2 regions of the Enterobacter sp. PL_is379 genome follow, and region 2 is predicted to be linked to the other one. Evidence: predicted binding sites of a transcription regulator. Region 2 holds the regulator's gene; the other holds the start of a gene.

Region 1 (8,893 bases), on a different contig from region 2:
CTGTTTGGCGATGGTTTCACGGGTCACGTCTTCACGCGGGAAGGACCAGCAAAGAATGGTCACCGGACCAGTGAGCATGCCTTTCACCGGCTTGTCCGTGAGGGACTGCGCGTATTTCGCCCATTCCACGGTGATCGCTTCCGGGCGGCTGACGTCACCGATAACCACCGGTGGTTTCACGCAGCGGGAGCCATAGCTCTGCACCCAGCCGTTCTGGGTAAACACGAAGCCGTCGAGATGCTCACCGAAGTACTCCACCATGTCGTTACGCTCGGCCTCACCGTGCACCAGCACGTCCAGCCCCAGTCGCTCCTGCTCGATAATCGCCTGCTTGATGTGTTCGGCGATACCGGTGCGGTAGTGATTCGCATCCAGGTTACCCTTTTTGAAGTCCAGACGCAGGCCACGGATTTCGGTGGTTTGTGGGAAAGAACCGATGGTGGTGGTCGGCCACGCAGGCAGGTTGAAGCGGGCACGCTGCGCTTCGGCGCGTACCTCATATGGGCTCTGACGCTGGCTGTCCTGGGCGGTGATGGCCGCCAGGCGTTTTTCCACCGCCGGGTTATGCACGCGCGCCGAGTGACGACGTGCCTGGATCGGCGCGCTCCATGCGCTGATCGCCGCCGTGTCGCCGCTGTTCAGCGCATCGCGCAGCAACGTCAGCTCTTCACATTTTTGCAGGGCGAAGGCAAACCAGCTTTTCACCTCGGCATCAAGACGGGTTTCCACGCTCAAATCGATCGGGCAGTGCAGCAGGGAGCAGGACGAGGCCACCCACAGCTCACGTTTGCCGACGATGTCCTTAATCTGTGCGTATTTCTCGGTCAGATCGGCGCGCCAGACGTTACGACCGTTAACCAGACCCGCGGAGAGCAGCCAGTCTGCGGGCAGTCGCTTGTGCAGTTCCGCGACATCGTCTTTGCCGTGAACCAGGTCAACGTGCAGGCCCTGAACCGGCAGCGCGGTAATGGTGTTCAGGTTCGGCGTAACGCCCTCAAAATAGGTGGTCAGCAGCAGCTTCACCTGCCCCGCCAGCGCGTCGTACGCCGGTTTGAAAGCATCAAGCCAAACTTTGGGCAGTTCGAGCACCAGCGCCGGCTCGTCGATTTGCACCCACTGAATGCCGCGCTTGCCCAGCTCAATCAGCACCTGTTTATAGACCGGCAGAATATCCTTCAGCAGGCTGAGTCGGTCAAATTGCTCGCCTTTTACTTTGCCCAGCCACAGGTAGGTGACTGGCCCCAGCAATACGGGCTTCACCTGATGACCCAGCGCCAGCGCTTCGTCCACTTCATCCAGAAGCTGCGTCCAGGTCAGCCTGAACTGCTGACCCTTTACGAACTCCGGCACCATATAGTGATAGTTAGTGTTAAACCATTTAGTCATTTCCGCCGCTGCCGCTGGCTCACCCGTTGGCGCACGGCCACGGCCGATGCGGAACAGAGTATCGATATCTACCGATCCATCTTTGTTCTGATGACGAGCCGGCACGTTGCCAAGCAGCAGGCTGGTCGTCAGAACATGGTCGTACCAGGCGAAATCACCCACCGGCAGCAGGTCAATCCCCGCCTGTTTTTGCTGATCCCAGTGACGGGCGCGCAGCTCGCGTCCCACCGCCAGCAGTTCTTCACGGGTGGCGTTACCCGCCCAGTAGCTTTCTTGCGCTTTTTTCAGCTCGCGACGCAGGCCAACGCGAGGGAAACCGAGTGTGTGATTGCGGATTGTCATGGTGTGCCCCTTGTGAAATTCGTTATTTAGACGTCCAGATGTTTACACATCTATAATTGGCAGGTACTGTATATTCCTCAAGCGCAAAATGTTCATGCCGAAGTGAAGGACTTTCATGATCGAGATAAAACACCTGAAAACGCTACAAGCGTTGCGGAACTGCGGCTCGCTCGCGGCGGCGGCGGCCACGCTGCACCAGACCCAGTCCGCCCTTTCTCACCAGTTCAGCGATCTGGAACAACGCCTCGGCTTCCGTCTTTTTGTGCGCAAGAGCCAGCCGCTGCGCTTTACGCCCCAGGGCGAGATCCTGTTGCAGCTGGCGAATCAGGTCCTGCCGCAGATCGCCAGCGCGCTCCAGGCGTGTAACGAACCGCAGCAGACCACGCTGCGTATCGCCATTGAGTGCCATAGCTGTATTCAGTGGCTGACCCCCGCGCTTGAGAACTTCCGCCAGAAATGGCCGCAGGTGGAGATGGACTTCAAATCCGGCGTAACGTTCGACCCGCAGCCCTCGCTGCAGCAGGGCGAGCTGGATCTGGTGATGACGTCCGATATTCTGCCGCGCAGCGGCCTGCACTATTCGCCGATGTTTGATTATGAAGTACGCCTGGTACTGGCGCCGGATCATCCGCTGGCGGCCAAAACGCGCATCACGCCGGAAGACCTGGCGACGGAAACGCTGCTGATTTACCCGGTTCAGCGCAGTCGTCTGGATATCTGGCGACACTTCCTGCAGCCCGCGGGCATCAGTCCGCAGCTGAAAAGCGTGGATAACACCCTGCTGTTGATTCAGATGGTGGCGGCCAGAATGGGTATCGCGGCGCTGCCGCACTGGGTGGTAGAGAGCTTTGAACGCCAGGGTCTGGTGGTGACCAAAACCCTGGGTGAAGGACTGTGGAGCCGGCTGTACGCCGCCGTGCGCGATGGCGAGCAGCGTCAGCCGATTACGGAGGCGTTTATTCGCTCAGCGCGGAACCACGCGTGCGACCATCTTCCGTTTGTGCGGAGCGCGGAGCGACCCAGCGGCGATGGACCCACAGCGAAGCCAGGATCACCGCTCCCCCAATAAGGAAGCTCGGCCAGTGCGGCTGTTGCTGCCAGATGGCAAGGTTGACCAACAACCCAGCCGGGACATGCACGTTGTTCATGATCCCCAGCGTACCGGCGTCGACCTGCGTCGCGCCGTAATTCCACATGAAGTACCCCAACCCGGAAGCCACGACGCCCAGCCAGATCAGCACGCCCCACTGCACGGGGGTAGTCGGCAGCTTTTGCGGGTTACCGAGCATAAACCACGCCGCCACCGCGACCATCGCGGCCCCCATGTAGAACCAGGCGAACGCGTTATGCTGCGGCATCGGACGGGTTTCCATCAGGCGTTTGTAGCCCACCATGCCAATGGCGAAACTGATATTGGCGAGCTGGACGAACATCAGCCCGGTCCAGAAGTGATCGCTCACTTTGTCGTAGCGAATAATCGCCGCGCCGATCACCGCCAGCGCCGCGCTCAGCAGGTATCCCCAGCGCAGACGGCGTTTACTCAGCAGATCGTAAATCAGCGTGATGTAGAGCGGCGTCAGCACGGTAAAGAGCAGGAATTCCGAGACGGACAGATAGACGTAAGCCCGGAAGCTGAACAGGTACATGATGCCGAGCTGCATCGCCCCCACCAGCATGTACAGCACAATCGTTTTCAGCGACTGTCCGCGCGTGCGCAGAAACGGCAGGAACACCAGCGCCGCCAGCCCTACGCGCATCAGCACCGAGAAGTAGCTGTCGACTGAACCGGCAAGGTATTCGCCAATCAGGCTAAAGGAGAAGGCCCACAGGATAGTGGTGATAATGAGTAGCGCCACAATGCTTGTCTCTCAGAAAGAAGGAGAGGCATTGTAGCGAACTCTTTAGTTGACATCTGAGCAATAAACAACCAAATGAAGATTATTCAAGGAACAGTTTGCGCAGGTATTTCGGTACCGCATTGTCTGCGTTGGTGCCGATCACTTCCAGCTCCGGGTGCAAATCTTTCAGACGCTGGTGCGCATTCTCCATAATGCAGCCCTTGCCTGCCATCGACAGCATTTCGGCATCGTTCATGCCGTCACCAAAGGCGATACAGTCTTTCAGCTCGAAGCCCAGACGTTTCGCGACGGCTTCCAGCGCGTGGCCTTTGGAGACGCCACCCGCCATCACTTCCAGACAGGTCAGGGTTGAGAAGCTCACATTGACGCGATCGCCCCAGCGGGCGTTGATTGCCTGCTCCAGCGGGAGCAGTTCTTCATGGCTGTCGCAGGTGAAGAACACCTTACTGATCCCCTCCGGCTCAAGAAGGCCCGGCTCGTACAGGGAGTAGTTAAATACCGCTTCTTTGAAGAAACGCATTTCATCCGGGCGGTGGCGGTTCATGAACCAGTCGTCGTCACGATAAACGTTGGTGACGATAGCCGGATTATTGTGCACCACGCCAAACAGATCGGCGGCAATATCGCGATCCAGGTTGTGGGTGAAGATCAGGTTGCCGTCGGTATCATGCACGCGCGCACCGTTGGAGGTGATCATGTACGATTTGATCTCAAGATTATCGCGGATCTGCCCCACGTCGACGTGGTGGCGGCCGGTGGCAAACACAAAGTTCACGCCCCGTGCCGTCAGCAGCTTTAGGGTCTCTTTCGCGTAAGGCGACAGGGTGTGGTCAGGGGAAAGCAGCGTGCCATCTAAATCAGATGCAACAACCTGGTACATAGGGATTTCAACCTCTGGTGGAAAACAATAATCAATTATGCCTGTTGAAAAATTCAACAATGGCGTTGAGCGCGACTGAGCGCATAGCGTCCTTTTCAAAAAGGATCTCATGGTACGCGCCGTTAATGACCAGCGGTTTTCCCCCTTCACAAGGGTGACCGGCGGCCGCGCGCAGTTCACAATAGCGGTCATGCATGCGGTTATCCACCACACGCTCTTCTTCCGCCTGAATCAGGAGTGTTGGTGTATCGTCATTGCCGACACCCGCCAGAACCTGCTCACCGGCAAGGATACCTTCCCGCACCCAGTGGTAGGTCGGGCCCCCCACGCGCAGGCGCGGTTCATCGGCATAAAAACGCAGGTTACGACGATACCGCTGGCGACTGTGGGTCAGAACGTTCATCGCAAACGGCAGTGCCCGCCAGCGTCCCGTCCCGATGGCATAGCCTTCCCGAATGCGCTGATGGCCCTCAGCCCAGTCAAGAATATGACGCACCATCCAGTCAGGAAAACGCATGACGATGCCATACATCGGCGCGGTGAGCGCAATGGCGTCGCACTGGTGAGCGTGGCGCTGTAAAAACAGCGTTGAAATCGCACCGCCCATCGAGTGCGCCAGAATATAGCGCTTCCGCCAGGGGCCGGGCTCGACCTCCTGCTGCCAGAACGCGGCAAGATCGTCGACGTAATCGCTGAAGTTATCCACGTGGCCGCGATGCGTATCCGATAGCAGGCGGCCAGAAAGCCCCTGCCCGCGGTGATCAATAATCAACACATCGAAGCCCAGATGGAACAGGTCATAGGCCAGTTCGGCGTATTTGATATAGCTCTCGATACGCCCGGGGCAGACCACGATGACCCGGTCATTTTTCTTATCGTGAAAACGCACAAAGCGTACCGGTATATCACCGACGCCCGTAAACTCATCTTCCTCACGCTGGCGCCAGAAATCGGTCAGCGGCCCCATGGAGAAAGCAGCAAATGCGTTTTCTCGTGTTTCCCAGTCCTTTTTCTGCTGAAACATCGGGTTTCTACTCACCTAAGCCAAGGAATATCGTTTTTTCGTAACCGGTCACAAAATGACTCAACAATAGCGTATTGTGGCATAAAAACAGACGATTCGGGAGTTTCAAATGACCTTCGAGTGGTGGTTCGCTTACCTGCTGACATCCATCATCCTTAGCCTTTCACCGGGCTCGGGTGCCATTAACACCATGACCACCTCCATCAACCACGGCTATCGCGGTGCGGCAGCGTCAATTGCCGGTTTGCAAACCGGGCTGGGCATTCATATCGTGCTGGTTGGGATTGGTCTGGGGACCCTGTTCTCCCGCTCGGTACTGGCCTTTGAGGTGCTGAAATGGGCCGGGGCGGCGTATCTGATTTGGCTCGGCATCCAGCAGTGGCGCGCGGCAGGCTCCATCAACCTGAATACGCTCGCGCAGACGCAAAACCGCGGCCATCTGTTTAAGCGCGCGGTGTTCGTCAACCTGACCAACCCGAAGAGCATCGTGTTCCTCGCCGCGCTGTTCCCGCAGTTTATCGTGCCGCATCAGCCCCAGGTGATGCAGTACGTGGTGCTGGGCGCGACCACCATTATTGTCGATATCATCGTGATGATTGGTTACGCGACGCTGGCGCAGCGGATTGCGGCGTGGATTAAAGGGCCTAAGCAGATGAAGGCCCTGAATAAAGTCTTTGGCTCGCTGTTTATGCTGGTTGGCGCGCTGCTTGCGTCAGCGCGTCATGCTTAGCGAGAAATGATGAGATGAATGCCGAAGCCGGCGAACAGCGCGCCGGCGAAGCCATCAATCCACTTCGCGATACGCTGGTAGCCGCGGCGCATCGCCGGTAAGGCGAACAGGCTGGCCACGATGGTAAACCAGGCAAAGGTTTCAACAACGATCAGCAGGAAGATGCCCCAGCGTGCGCCCGCACCGACGCTATCGCCGACAAACAGCGAGAACACCGAGCCGAAATAGATAATCGCTTTTGGGTTCGCCAGATTGGTCAGCAGCCCTTTTACAAAGCTGCGGCCGCCCGTTGCCAGCTCCACCTTGGGCTCTTCCGGTTTTTTCTGCTCTTTCTTCAGCGCCCCGCGCAGCATCTGGTAGCCCATCCAGCACAGGTACAGCCCGCCGCCGACCATAATGATGTTATGCAGCCAGGCCATTTTCGCCAGAATCAGGTTCAGACCGAGCAGCGCAACGGCCGCCCAGACCATAACGCCCATGGTGATACCGAGCACGCCCATCATCGCCTCTTTGCGGGAGCGACTGACGGCCGTTTGTGACACGAAGAAAAAGTCCGGTCCCGGGCTCATCAGCGCAACGATGTGCACTAACGCCACGGTGAGAAATAGCATCAACATAATTAACTCGCGGGGAAATAATTCAGTGAGTCATCATCCTGGCACTTTTTCGCCCGGCTGACTACTCCTCATCATCACCATCGGCGTGAGAGCGGATGAGCGCCATAAACTCTTTACCAAAGCGCTCCAGCTTGCGCGTCCCCACGCCGTTGACGCTGAGCATCTCGCTGGCGCTGAGCGGCATCTGCTCGGCCATCTCGATGAGCGTCGCGTCGTTGAACACCACGTAAGGCGGGATGTTCTCTTCGTCGGCGATGGCCTTACGCAGCTTGCGCAGTTTGGCGAAAAGCTTGCGGTCGTAGTTGCCGCCGTAGGATTTCTGCATCACCCGCGGCTTCAGGGCGATGACGCGCGGCACGGCGAGCTTGAGTTCAACGTCACCGCGCAGCACCGGACGCGCGGCCTCCGTGAGCTGAAGCGCGGAGTGCTGGGCAATATTCTGCGTGGCAAAGCCGAGATGGATCAGCTGGCGAATGATGCTCACCCAGTGCTCGTGGCTCTGGTCCTTGCCAATACCGTAGACAGGCAGCTTGTCGTGGCCCATATCGCGGATACGCTGGTTGTTGGCACCGCGCAGCACTTCCACCACGTAGCCCATCCCGAAGCGCTGGTTCACGCGGTAAATGGTCGAGAGCGCCTTACGCGCGTCCATCAGACCATCGTACTGTTTCGGCGGATCCAGGCAGATATCGCAGTTGCCGCAAGGCTCCTGGCGCCCTTCACCAAAGTAGTTGAGCAGCACCAGACGGCGGCAGGTTTGCGCTTCAGCAAACGCGCCCATCGCGTTGAGCTTGTGGCGCTCAATATCCTGGAGCTGCCCCTGCGGTTTCTCTTCCAGACAGCGGCGCAGCCACGCCATATCGGCCGGATCGTAAAACAGCATCGCTTCCGCAGGCAGCCCGTCACGCCCGGCGCGACCGGTTTCCTGATAGTAGGATTCGATGTTGCGCGGGATGTCGAAGTGCACTACAAAGCGCACGTTCGGCTTGTTAATCCCCATCCCGAACGCCACCGTCGCAACCACGATTTGCAGGTCGTCGCGCTGAAATTTCTCCTGCACGTCGGCGCGGATGTGGTTCTCTAACCCGGCGTGATACGCGGCGGCGCTAAAGCCGCGGTTTTGCAGACGCGCGGCGGTGTCTTCCACCTTCGCACGGCTGTTGCAGTAGATGATGCCGGACTTGCCGCGCTGCTCCTGGACGTAGCGCAGGAGCTGATCCAGCGGCTTGAACTTTTCCATCAGCATATAGCGGATGTTAGGGCGGTCGAAGCTGCTGACCTGAATATACGGGTCGTTCAGCCCCAGCAGGCGAACGATATCCAGCCGCGTGGTGTCATCCGCCGTGGCGGTGAGCGCCATAAACGGCAGCTCGGGGAAGCGCTGACGCAGCTGGCCGAGGGCAGCGTATTCCGGGCGGAAATCGTGTCCCCACTGGGAGATACAGTGCGCTTCATCTACCGCCAACAGCACCGGGTTCCAGTGCGCCAGATGATCGAGGAAGTTATCCAGCATCAGGCGTTCCGGGGCGATATACAGCAGGCGAATCTGCCCGGTGCGGCACCCGGCCATCACCTCTTGCTGCTGCTCCCGGGTTTGCGTGGAGTTAAGACAGGCGGCCGCGACGCCGTTGGCGAGCAGCTGGTCAACCTGGTCTTTCATCAGAGAAATGAGTGGGGATACCACGACCGTCAGGCCGTTAAGCACCAGCGCGGGCACCTGATAACAGAGGGACTTACCGCCGCCGGTCGGCATCACCACCAGGCAGTCACGGCCTTCCAGCACCGTTTCAATGATGGTTTCCTGGCCGGGGCGGAACTGCTGGTAGCCAAAGGTTTCATGCAAAACCTGTTTAGCCAGCGACTCCTGATTCAATACTTCCGCCTGCGCCACGTTAACCCCATATGCCTGAAATGAAACAGGCGCTATTTTCAGCGCCTGAGAGAGAAACTTCAACGTTTAACGCAAAAACATTCGAGCAGCCTAGAGAATATCGTTCAGCATCACGCCCACGCCGACGCGGGTCTGGTTGAAGTTATAATCGATAAGCGACTCGC
Region 2 (8,893 bases):
CAGCTATGTGCTGTGCCATCTGTTCGATCAGCCCACCCACACATCGGCGATGTTTATCTGTGACCGCTGCGGCGTGGTGAAAGAAGAGGCTGCGGAAGGCGTGGAAGACATTATGCATACGCTGGCAGCGAAAATGGGGTTTGCCCTGCGTCATAACGTGATTGAGGCGCACGGGCTCTGTTCCGCGTGCGTGGAGGTGGAAGCCTGTCGTCATCAGGACGCGTGCCAGCACGACCACTCAATTCTTGTGAAGAAAAAGCCGCGTTAACGGCAAAAGAAAAGGCGGCTTAGAGCCGCCCTGTGGGTTATTCAACGTTACCAGCGGTAGTCGTTACGGGTTTCCCAGTCTTTGACTTCGTTTTCCGCCTGATCTTTCGCGTAGCCGTAACGTTCCTGAATTTTACCGACAAGCTGATCGCGTTTACCTTCAATGACGGTCATATCGTCATCCGTCAGCTTACCCCACTTTTCTTTCGCTTTACCTTTGAACTGCTTCCAGTTGCCGCCGATTTCGTCTTTATTCATCATCGTGTCCTCTTAAGTTAAGCGTCGGGTCGTAACGTCCGTTACGTTCTTTTCTGCTGGACGTGATAATTATTGTAGTTAAGGATTCGGCAGTTGGTTTCATATTCGGAATCTTTAACCGTCACGATATATCGTGACGTGAAGAGAACCAGGTATTGTTTTGCCAGTGGCGGTGCCAGATAAACGCCAGCGACAACCCTCGCAGCGAGAGGAAAACGGCCAGGGCCAGCCACAAACCGTGATTACCCAGCCAGGGGAGCGTCAGCAGCGTCAGACCAAACCCTGCAGCCGCGACAGCCATGCTGTTGCGCATTTCCGCTCCGCGCGTCGCACCAATAAACATGCCGTCCAGCAGATAACACCAGACGCCAACCACCGGTAAGACGACTTGCCAGATGAGATAGTGGCTCGCCAGCTCGCGCAGCGCAGGAAGAGACGTAAGCAATGCAACGATCTGCTCACCAAAGCAGGCGTAAACCAGGCCAAACGCCAGCGCCACCAGTCCCGACTGACGGCAGGCTGCCCGCCAGACGTCCCGAAGCTGCCCGCTTTCGCGCGCACCGTACGCCTGCCCGGAATGCGCTTCTACCGCATAGGCAAAACCGTCCAGCGCGTAGGCGGTAAAGGTCAGTAGCGTCATCAATACCGCGTTGACCGCAACGATTTCTGGCCCCAGTCGAGCCCCGAAGACCGTCAGCGCTCCGAAGCAGAGCTGAAGCAGCAGCGAGCGCAGCATGATGTCTCGGTTAAGCGCCAGCAGCTTACGGATATTGCCGCGCCATGCGGTTTTGAGCAGCGCCAGGGAGATGCCGCGCATCGCCAGCACGCGCCAGACCATCCACAGGCCAATGATAAAGGTTCCGTACTCGGCAATCGCCGTCGCCAGCGCCGCGCCCTGCACGTTCATATGCAGACCCATGACCAGCCAGACATCCAAAACGATATTGAGCAGGTTACCCACCACCAGCAAAATCACGGGTGCACGGGCGTACTGCACGCCCAATAGCCACCCCAGCAGAACCAGGTTAGCCAGTGACGCGGGCGCGCTGAGCCAGCGGATTTCAAGGAAACGTCGCGCCTGCTCTAATACCGCCTCGCTGCCGCCAACAACATGGAGCGCAAGGTCGATCAGGGGCGCACGCAATAAAACGATTAACGCACCCGCGCCAAGCGCGAGGATCAGCGGCTGGACCAGCGCGCGCGCCAGACGCAGCGGATCTTTCGCGCCATACGCCTGTGCGGTAAGGCCGGTGGTGCTCATGCGCAAAAAGAGCAGCAGCATAAACAGGAAGCTGGTTGCCGTCGCACCAATCGCCACGCCGCCAAGATAAACAGGCGAATCAAGATGGCCAATAACGGCAGTATCGACCAGACCCAGCAGGGGTACGGTAATATTGGAGAAAATCATCGGCAGAGCAAGACGCCACAATGCCTTATCGGATGCCGTCAGCAGTGACATGAAAAATACCGGGTGTGGAGAATGAAGCAGGCTACAGCGGCACCATAGCCTGTCAGGAAGAGGTTACAGCCATTCGCCGTTGCGAATGACCCCAACCGCCAGTCCTTCGATAGAGAAGTTGTGTTCGCGCAGATCGACCACAATCGGGGAGAACTCGTTGTTTTCAGGCAGTAGCTGAACGGTGTTCCCCTGTTTTTTCAGACGCTTGACGGTCACTTCGTCGTCAATGCGCGCGACCACCACCTGGCCGTTACGCACATCCTGCGTTTTGTGCACCGCAAGCAGATCGCCGTCAAGAATACCGATGTCTTTCATCGACATACCGCTGACGCGCAGCAGGAAATCAGCGCTCGGTTTGAACATGGCTGGATCGACCTGGTAATGGCCTTCAATATGCTGCTGTGCCAGTAAAGGCTCACCGGCAGCAACACGCCCCACCAGCGGAATGCCCGTCTCTTCTTCCACCAGCAGGCGGATACCACGTGACGCGCCCGAAACAATCTCAATCACGCCCTTACGCGCCAGCGCTTTCAGGTGTTCTTCGGCAGCATTCGGAGAACGGAAGCCCAGACGCTGCGCGATTTCCGCACGCGTGGGTGGCATACCCGTCTGGCCGATATGATCCCGGATGAGATCAAACACCTCTTGCTGCCTGGTCGTTAACGCTTTCATTCCGCCCCCTGGGTGTATATACAGTTATGCTGTGAGTATATACAGTCAAAGGCGATTTTGGAACCAAAAACTGCACAAAAAACCAGGGACTTAATTATTCCTCGAGGCTCATCGGAAATGTGACCAAAGCAGCGTGACCCAGGTGATAGCGGCAGTGATAATCGCCAGCAACACGGCAGCAGAGCCCATGTCTTTTGCACGGCCAGAAAGTTCATGGAAATCTGAACCAATGCGATCAACCACGGCCTCAATAGCGCTATTAAGAATTTCCACTATCATCACCAGAAGCACGGAACCGATAAGAAGTACGCGGGTAATAGCATCAACATCAAGGTAACAGGCGACGATCACCGCGATGATAGCGGCGACGCCCTCCTGGCGAAAGGCGGCTTCGTTGATCCACGCGGCACGGAAACCTTTCCATGAATAGCCGGCGGCTTTGATGATACGTGTTAACCCAGTGGTATTATTGGCCATTAAAAGAACCTTTTATGAAAAAAAGCGTCAGTAACAGGAACTGTAGCGCGTTTCGCTACAGCCTGAAGTATGACGGGTAACAACAGAAATTTTGCGCGCTTTCTGTTATCCTTGCGCCGCAATTGCATTATTAACCAGAGGCTTTACATCGTTTATGTCCGGCTGGCCACGAATTTACTACAAATTACTTAATTTACCATTAAGCATCCTGGTAAAAAGCAAGTCTATCCCAGCAGAACCCGCGCTGGAATTGGGGCTCGATACGTCACGTCCTATTATGTACGTTTTGCCTTATAACTCGAAGGCAGACTTACTGACGCTTCGCGCCCAGTGTCTGGCGCATGACTTACCTGACCCGCTTGAACCGCTGGAAGTTGACGGGACGCTGCTGCCGCGCTATGTGTTCATTCACGGTGGACCGCGCGTGTTTACCTACTACACGCCAAAAGAAGAGTCCATCAAGCTGTTCCATGACTATCTCGACCTGCACCGCAGCAACCCCGATCTGGATGTGCAGATGGTGCCGGTATCGGTGATGTTTGGTCGTCGTCCGGGCCGTGAAAAAGGTGAAGAGAACCCGCCGCTGCGCATGCTTAACGGCATCCAGAAGTTCTTTGCGGTCTCCTGGCTGGGGCGCGACAGCTTTGTGCGTTTCTCCCCTTCCGTTTCGCTGCGTCGCATGGCGGACGAACACGGCACCGACAAGATCATCGCGCAAAAACTGGCGCGCGTGGCGCGTATGCACTTCGCCCGCCAGCGCCTTGCTGCCGTTGGGCCGCGTCTCCCGGCGCGTCAGGATCTGTTCAACAAGCTGCTGGCCTCCAAAGCGATTGCCCGCGCCGTCGAAGACGAAGCGCGCAGCAAGAAAATATCGCATGAGAAAGCCCAGCAGAACGCCATTGCGCTGATGGAAGAGATTGCAGCGAACTTCTCTTACGAGATGATTCGCCTGTCCGATCGTATTCTCGGCTTTACCTGGAACCGTCTCTACCAGGGCATCAACGTTCATAACGCCGAGCGTGTACGTCAGTTGGCGCATGATGGCCATGAGATTGTCTATGTTCCCTGCCACCGCAGCCATATGGACTACCTGCTTCTTTCCTACGTGCTCTATCATCAGGGGCTGGTACCACCGCACATTGCAGCCGGTATCAACCTGAATTTCTGGCCAGCAGGTCCGATTTTCCGTCGCCTGGGCGCATTCTTTATCCGTCGTACCTTCAAGGGCAACAAGCTCTACTCCACCGTGTTCCGCGAGTATCTGGGCGAACTGTTCAGCCGCGGCTATTCCGTGGAGTACTTCGTGGAGGGCGGTCGTTCCCGTACCGGACGTCTTCTCGATCCGAAAACCGGCACGCTGTCGATGACCATTCAGGCGATGCTGCGCGGAGGAACCCGTCCAATCACGCTGGTGCCTATCTACATCGGCTACGAGCACGTGATGGAAGTGGGCACGTACGCGAAAGAGCTGCGTGGTGCAACCAAAGAGAAAGAGAGCCTGCCGCAGATGCTGCGCGGCCTGAGCAAGCTGCGTAATCTCGGTCAGGGCTACGTGAACTTCGGCGAACCGATGCCGTTGATGACGTACCTGAACCATCACGTTCCCGAGTGGCGCGAGTCCATCGATCCTATCGAAGCGATTCGTCCAGCCTGGCTGACGCCAACGGTCAACGGCATCGCGTCCGAGCTGATGGTGCGCATTAACAACGCCGGTGCGGCTAACGCCATGAACCTGTGCTGTACGGCGCTTCTGGCTTCGCGTCAGCGCTCGCTGACCCGTGAACAGCTCACGGAGCAGCTGGATTGCTATCTGGATATGATGCGCAACGTGCCGTATTCCGTTGATTCAACCGTGCCTTCTGCGACCGCCAGTGAGCTTATCGATCACGCGCTGCAGATGAACAAGTTTGAAGTCGAAAAGGACACGATCGGCGACATCATCATTCTGCCGCGCGAGCAGGCAGTGCTGATGACCTACTACCGAAACAACATCACCCATATGCTGATGCTGCCGTCGCTCATGGCGGCTATCATCACCCAGCATCGCCGTATTTCGCGTCAGGAACTCTTGCGTCACGTTGAGACGCTCTATCCGATGCTGAAAGCGGAGCTTTTCCTGCGCTGGAGCAAGGATGAGCTGGCGGGCGAGCTGGATAAACTGACGGAAGAATTACGTCGTCAGGGGCTGATCACCGTCACGAACGACGAGCTGCACATCAACCCGTCACGCTCCCGCACCCTGCAGCTGCTGGCGGCCGGTGCGCGCGAAACGCTGCAGCGCTACGCCATCACGTTCTGGCTGCTGAGCGCGAACCCGTCTATCAACCGCGGTACGCTGGAGAAAGAGAGCCGGACGCTGGCCCAGCGCCTGTCCGTTCTGCACGGCATTAACGCCCCTGAATTCTTCGACAAAGCGGTCTTCAGTTCCCTGGTCCTGACGCTGCGCGATGAAGGCTTCATCAGCGATACGGGTGATGCAGAGCCGGAAGAGACGCTGAAGGTATACCAGATGCTGGCAGAGCTGATTACCTCGGACGTGCGTTTGACGATTGAGAGCGCCACACAGGGCGAGTAACGCAATGCCGGGTTATGGCCCGGCCTGACGCCCTGGATAATAAAAAGGCCCGGTAAGCGCTGACGCTACCGGGCCTTATTTTTTGCCTTGTTAAATCACCGCCCTCAGCTGAGCAGCGTAAAGGCAATCATCCCGACAATTGCCCCCGTCGTACCGAGGATGGTTTCCATCAGCGTCCAGGTTTTCAGGGTTTGCGCTTCGGTGGCACCGGTAAATTTACCGAACAGCCAGAAGCCCGCGTCGTTAACGTGAGAGACCACAATCGAACCGCCCGCGATACAGATAGACAGCGCGGCCATCTGCGCACCGGAATAGTTCAGCTGTTCAATCACCGGCATCACCAGACCCACGGCGGTTAAACACGCCACGGTTGCGGAACCCTGGATGATACGTACCGCCGCAGCCAATACGAAACAGGTTACCGCAATCGGCAGGCCCATCCCGGTCAGCGCTTCGCCCAGAGCCGGGCCCACGCCGGAATCCACCAGTACCTGCTTGAACACGCCGCCGGCACCGATCACCAGCAGGATAATCCCCGCAGGCTGCAGCGCGGCACCGCAGATCTCCATCACCCGGTCTTTTGGCATTCCCTGACGCATCGCCAGGCCGTAAATCGCCACCAGACAGGCCACCAGGATCGCCGTGAACGGGTGACCAATGAACTCAAACCATTCATAGGCGCTGGAACCCACCGGCACAAAGCGCGCGGCGATGGTTTTCAGACCCACCAGCACCAGCGGGAGCAGGATCAGCGACAGGCTGAAGCCGAAGGACGGCATTTTGCCCTCGCCCAGGTGCGGCTCGGTGATGTCATCCGGAATATGCAGCTCAACGTAACGGCTGATGAAGTTGCCCCACAGCGGACCGGCAATAATCATTCCCGGGATTGCCGCGCACAGGCCAATCAGGATCATCCAGCCAAAGTCAGCGTGCATCTGGGACGCCAGCAGCATCGGCGCAGGCCCAGGCAGCAGAAACGCCGCGGCCGCCGCCACGCCCGCAAACAGTGGAATAACCAGCTTCACGAGGTTTGTGCCGGTATGGCGCGCCATGGAGAACGCGACGCTTATCAGCAGCACAACGGCCACTTCAAAGAACAGCGGCAGCGCGCAAATCAGGCCCGCCAGGCCAATCGCGTAGTGCGCGCGGCTGTGGCCGAAGGATTTCAGCATTTTTACGGCAATCTGGTCGACCGCGCCCGTCTCGTGCAAAATCTTGCCAAACATCGCGCCAAGGGCCACCACAATCGCCAGGAAGCCCAGCGTACCGCCCATCCCTTTTTCCATCGTCGCGGCGATCTTGTCGAGCGGCATACCGGAAAAGAGACCTGCACCTATAGAAACCACCATCAAAGCAACAAAAGCGTGCATACGCGCCTTCATCACTAAAAACAGCAGCAGCAACACGGAACCCACTGCTGTCAAAACTAGCGTTAATGTACTCAAAACTTACTGCCTTTTATTAATGACCTCGATGGTGCTGGCAACAACACCCTCCAGTGGCTGATCGATATCAACCACTAAGACGTCTTTCTCGTCTTCACCCGGCTCCTGCAGCGCTTCGAACTGCGTCACCAGCATCTGGGTTTTGAAGAAGTGACCTTTACGCGCCTTCAGACGGCTTTCAATCACCTCGAAATCCCCTTTCAGGTAGATGAAAGAGAGGTTCGGGTTACCGTCGCGCAGCAGGTCGCGGTAGGTTTTTTTCAGCGCAGAGCAGACGATCAGGGAGACTTTATTGGTACGCTGCATAGCGAACGCGGCGTCATTCAGCGCCTGCAACCACGGTTTGCGGTCGTCATCGTTCAGCGGCTCGCCGGAGGCCATTTTCATGATGTTGCTGCGCGGATGGAGGAAGTCGCCATCAAGGAACGCAGCCTGGAGTTGATGCGCCACTTCGCTGGCTACGGCTGATTTCCCGCTACCGGAAACGCCCATCAGGACGTAGACGTGGTGATAGTGATTAGTCGTGCTCAAAGGGTGTCCCTCAGTCAATTGTTACGGGTAACAGTTATCGGTAACATTGTCCTGCCGGGGCAAAAGAGAAGCAATATCCAAACGTGCGCGAAGTGAATAAGTGTGAGCTACTTCAAATTTGTCAGTTCAAATAGATCCACCCGGTGACAAGGTGAAACCTAAATCTAACATTTTCGGGGTAACTGCCTCACCACGAATGCGCGCCAGCAGGCGTTCTGCGCCAATACGGCCCATACGTTCACGCGGGGTCAGGACGCTCGCCAGACGCGGCTCCATCACCTGGCCAATGTCGTGGCCGTGGAAACCGGCGATCGCCATATCATCAGGGATCTTTAGCCCCAGACGCTGACACTCAAACGCCGCGCCAACCGCCAGGTCATCGTTGGTACAGAAAATACCGTCCAGTTGCGGATACTCGCGTCGCGCCTGACGCATCAGCTCAATACCCGACGTATAGGAAGAGGACTGCTCCACCATCACGCTGTACGGGGTTAAGTTTGCGTCGAGCATCGCCTGCTCGTATCCCTTCTGTTTGATGATAGTACGTTCATCAAGACGCGCACCCAGATAGGCGATATGACGATGCCCACGGGCGATGATGGCCGCCGTCATCTGGCGCGCCGCTTCGAAGTTATCGAACCCAACGGCAATATCGAGACACGGCGACTGGCTGTCCATCAGCTCCACCACAGGGATACCCGCCACTTCGATCATTTTGAGCGTGCGGGCAGTGTGGGTACGTTCGGTTAAAATCAGGCCGTCAATGTTCCAGGAAAGCATCGACTCAAGACGTTCCTCTTCCAGTTCCGGCTTGTACCCATAGTGAGCGAGCATGGTCTGGTAGCCAAAAGCATCGGTGACGCTTTCAATTCCCCGCAGTACTTCGGCGAAAACCTGGTTGGTCAGGGATGGAAGCAGGACGCCCACCGCACGGCTGGTCGCATTGGAGAGAATATCGGGTGCGCGGTTGGGGATATAACCCAGTTCATCAAGGGCAGCGGCAATCTTGCCACGTAACGCCACGGAAACCTGTTCCGGGTTACGTAAAAAACGGCTGACCGTCATTTTGGTCACACCGACGCGATCGGCGACATCCTGAAGTACGGGGCGTTTCTTTTTCATCGTCCTGAGAAATCTTGAAGTGAGAGATTTGCTCAGTTTATCACGGACAAAGCCCATCCTTCCCCTGTCAAAGGGAAGGATGGGTAT

The links. The regulator LexA, encoded in region 2, represses DNA repair genes until DNA is damaged. The targets are predictions, from matches to a motif close to TNCTGTATGTACATACAGNA.
Region 1: metR (HTH-type transcriptional regulator MetR) is a predicted target of LexA. The motif match lies at 1,793-1,812, and genes of this name have one in related genera.

Annotation. Positions count from the first base shown of each region.
Region 1 covers NZ_JBVPGT010000017.1:52,399-61,291, reverse strand. Annotated here, with positions in the region: gene metE (5-methyltetrahydropteroyltriglutamate--homocysteine S-methyltransferase) at 1-1,728, opposite strand, end outside; gene metR (HTH-type transcriptional regulator MetR) at 1,844-2,797, shown strand; gene AC0TOY_RS01415 (carboxylate/amino acid/amine transporter) at 2,685-3,584, opposite strand; gene yigL (sugar/pyridoxal phosphate phosphatase YigL) at 3,667-4,467, opposite strand; gene pldB (lysophospholipase L2) at 4,499-5,491, opposite strand; gene rhtB (homoserine/homoserine lactone efflux protein) at 5,601-6,221, shown strand; gene rhtC (threonine export protein RhtC) at 6,218-6,838, opposite strand; gene recQ (ATP-dependent DNA helicase RecQ) at 6,900-8,729, opposite strand; gene pldA (phospholipase A) at 8,820-8,893, opposite strand, start outside.
Region 2 covers NZ_JBVPGT010000019.1:66,635-75,527, forward strand. Annotated here, with positions in the region: gene zur (zinc uptake transcriptional repressor Zur) at 1-268, shown strand, start outside; gene AC0TOY_RS02300 (CsbD family protein) at 316-525, opposite strand; gene dinF (MATE family efflux transporter DinF) at 647-1,984, opposite strand; gene lexA (transcriptional repressor LexA) at 2,048-2,656, opposite strand; gene AC0TOY_RS02315 (diacylglycerol kinase) at 2,765-3,133, opposite strand; gene plsB (glycerol-3-phosphate 1-O-acyltransferase PlsB) at 3,288-5,708, shown strand; gene gntU (gluconate transporter) at 5,813-7,153, opposite strand; gene gntK (gluconokinase) at 7,157-7,684, opposite strand; gene gntR (gluconate operon transcriptional repressor GntR) at 7,811-8,806, opposite strand.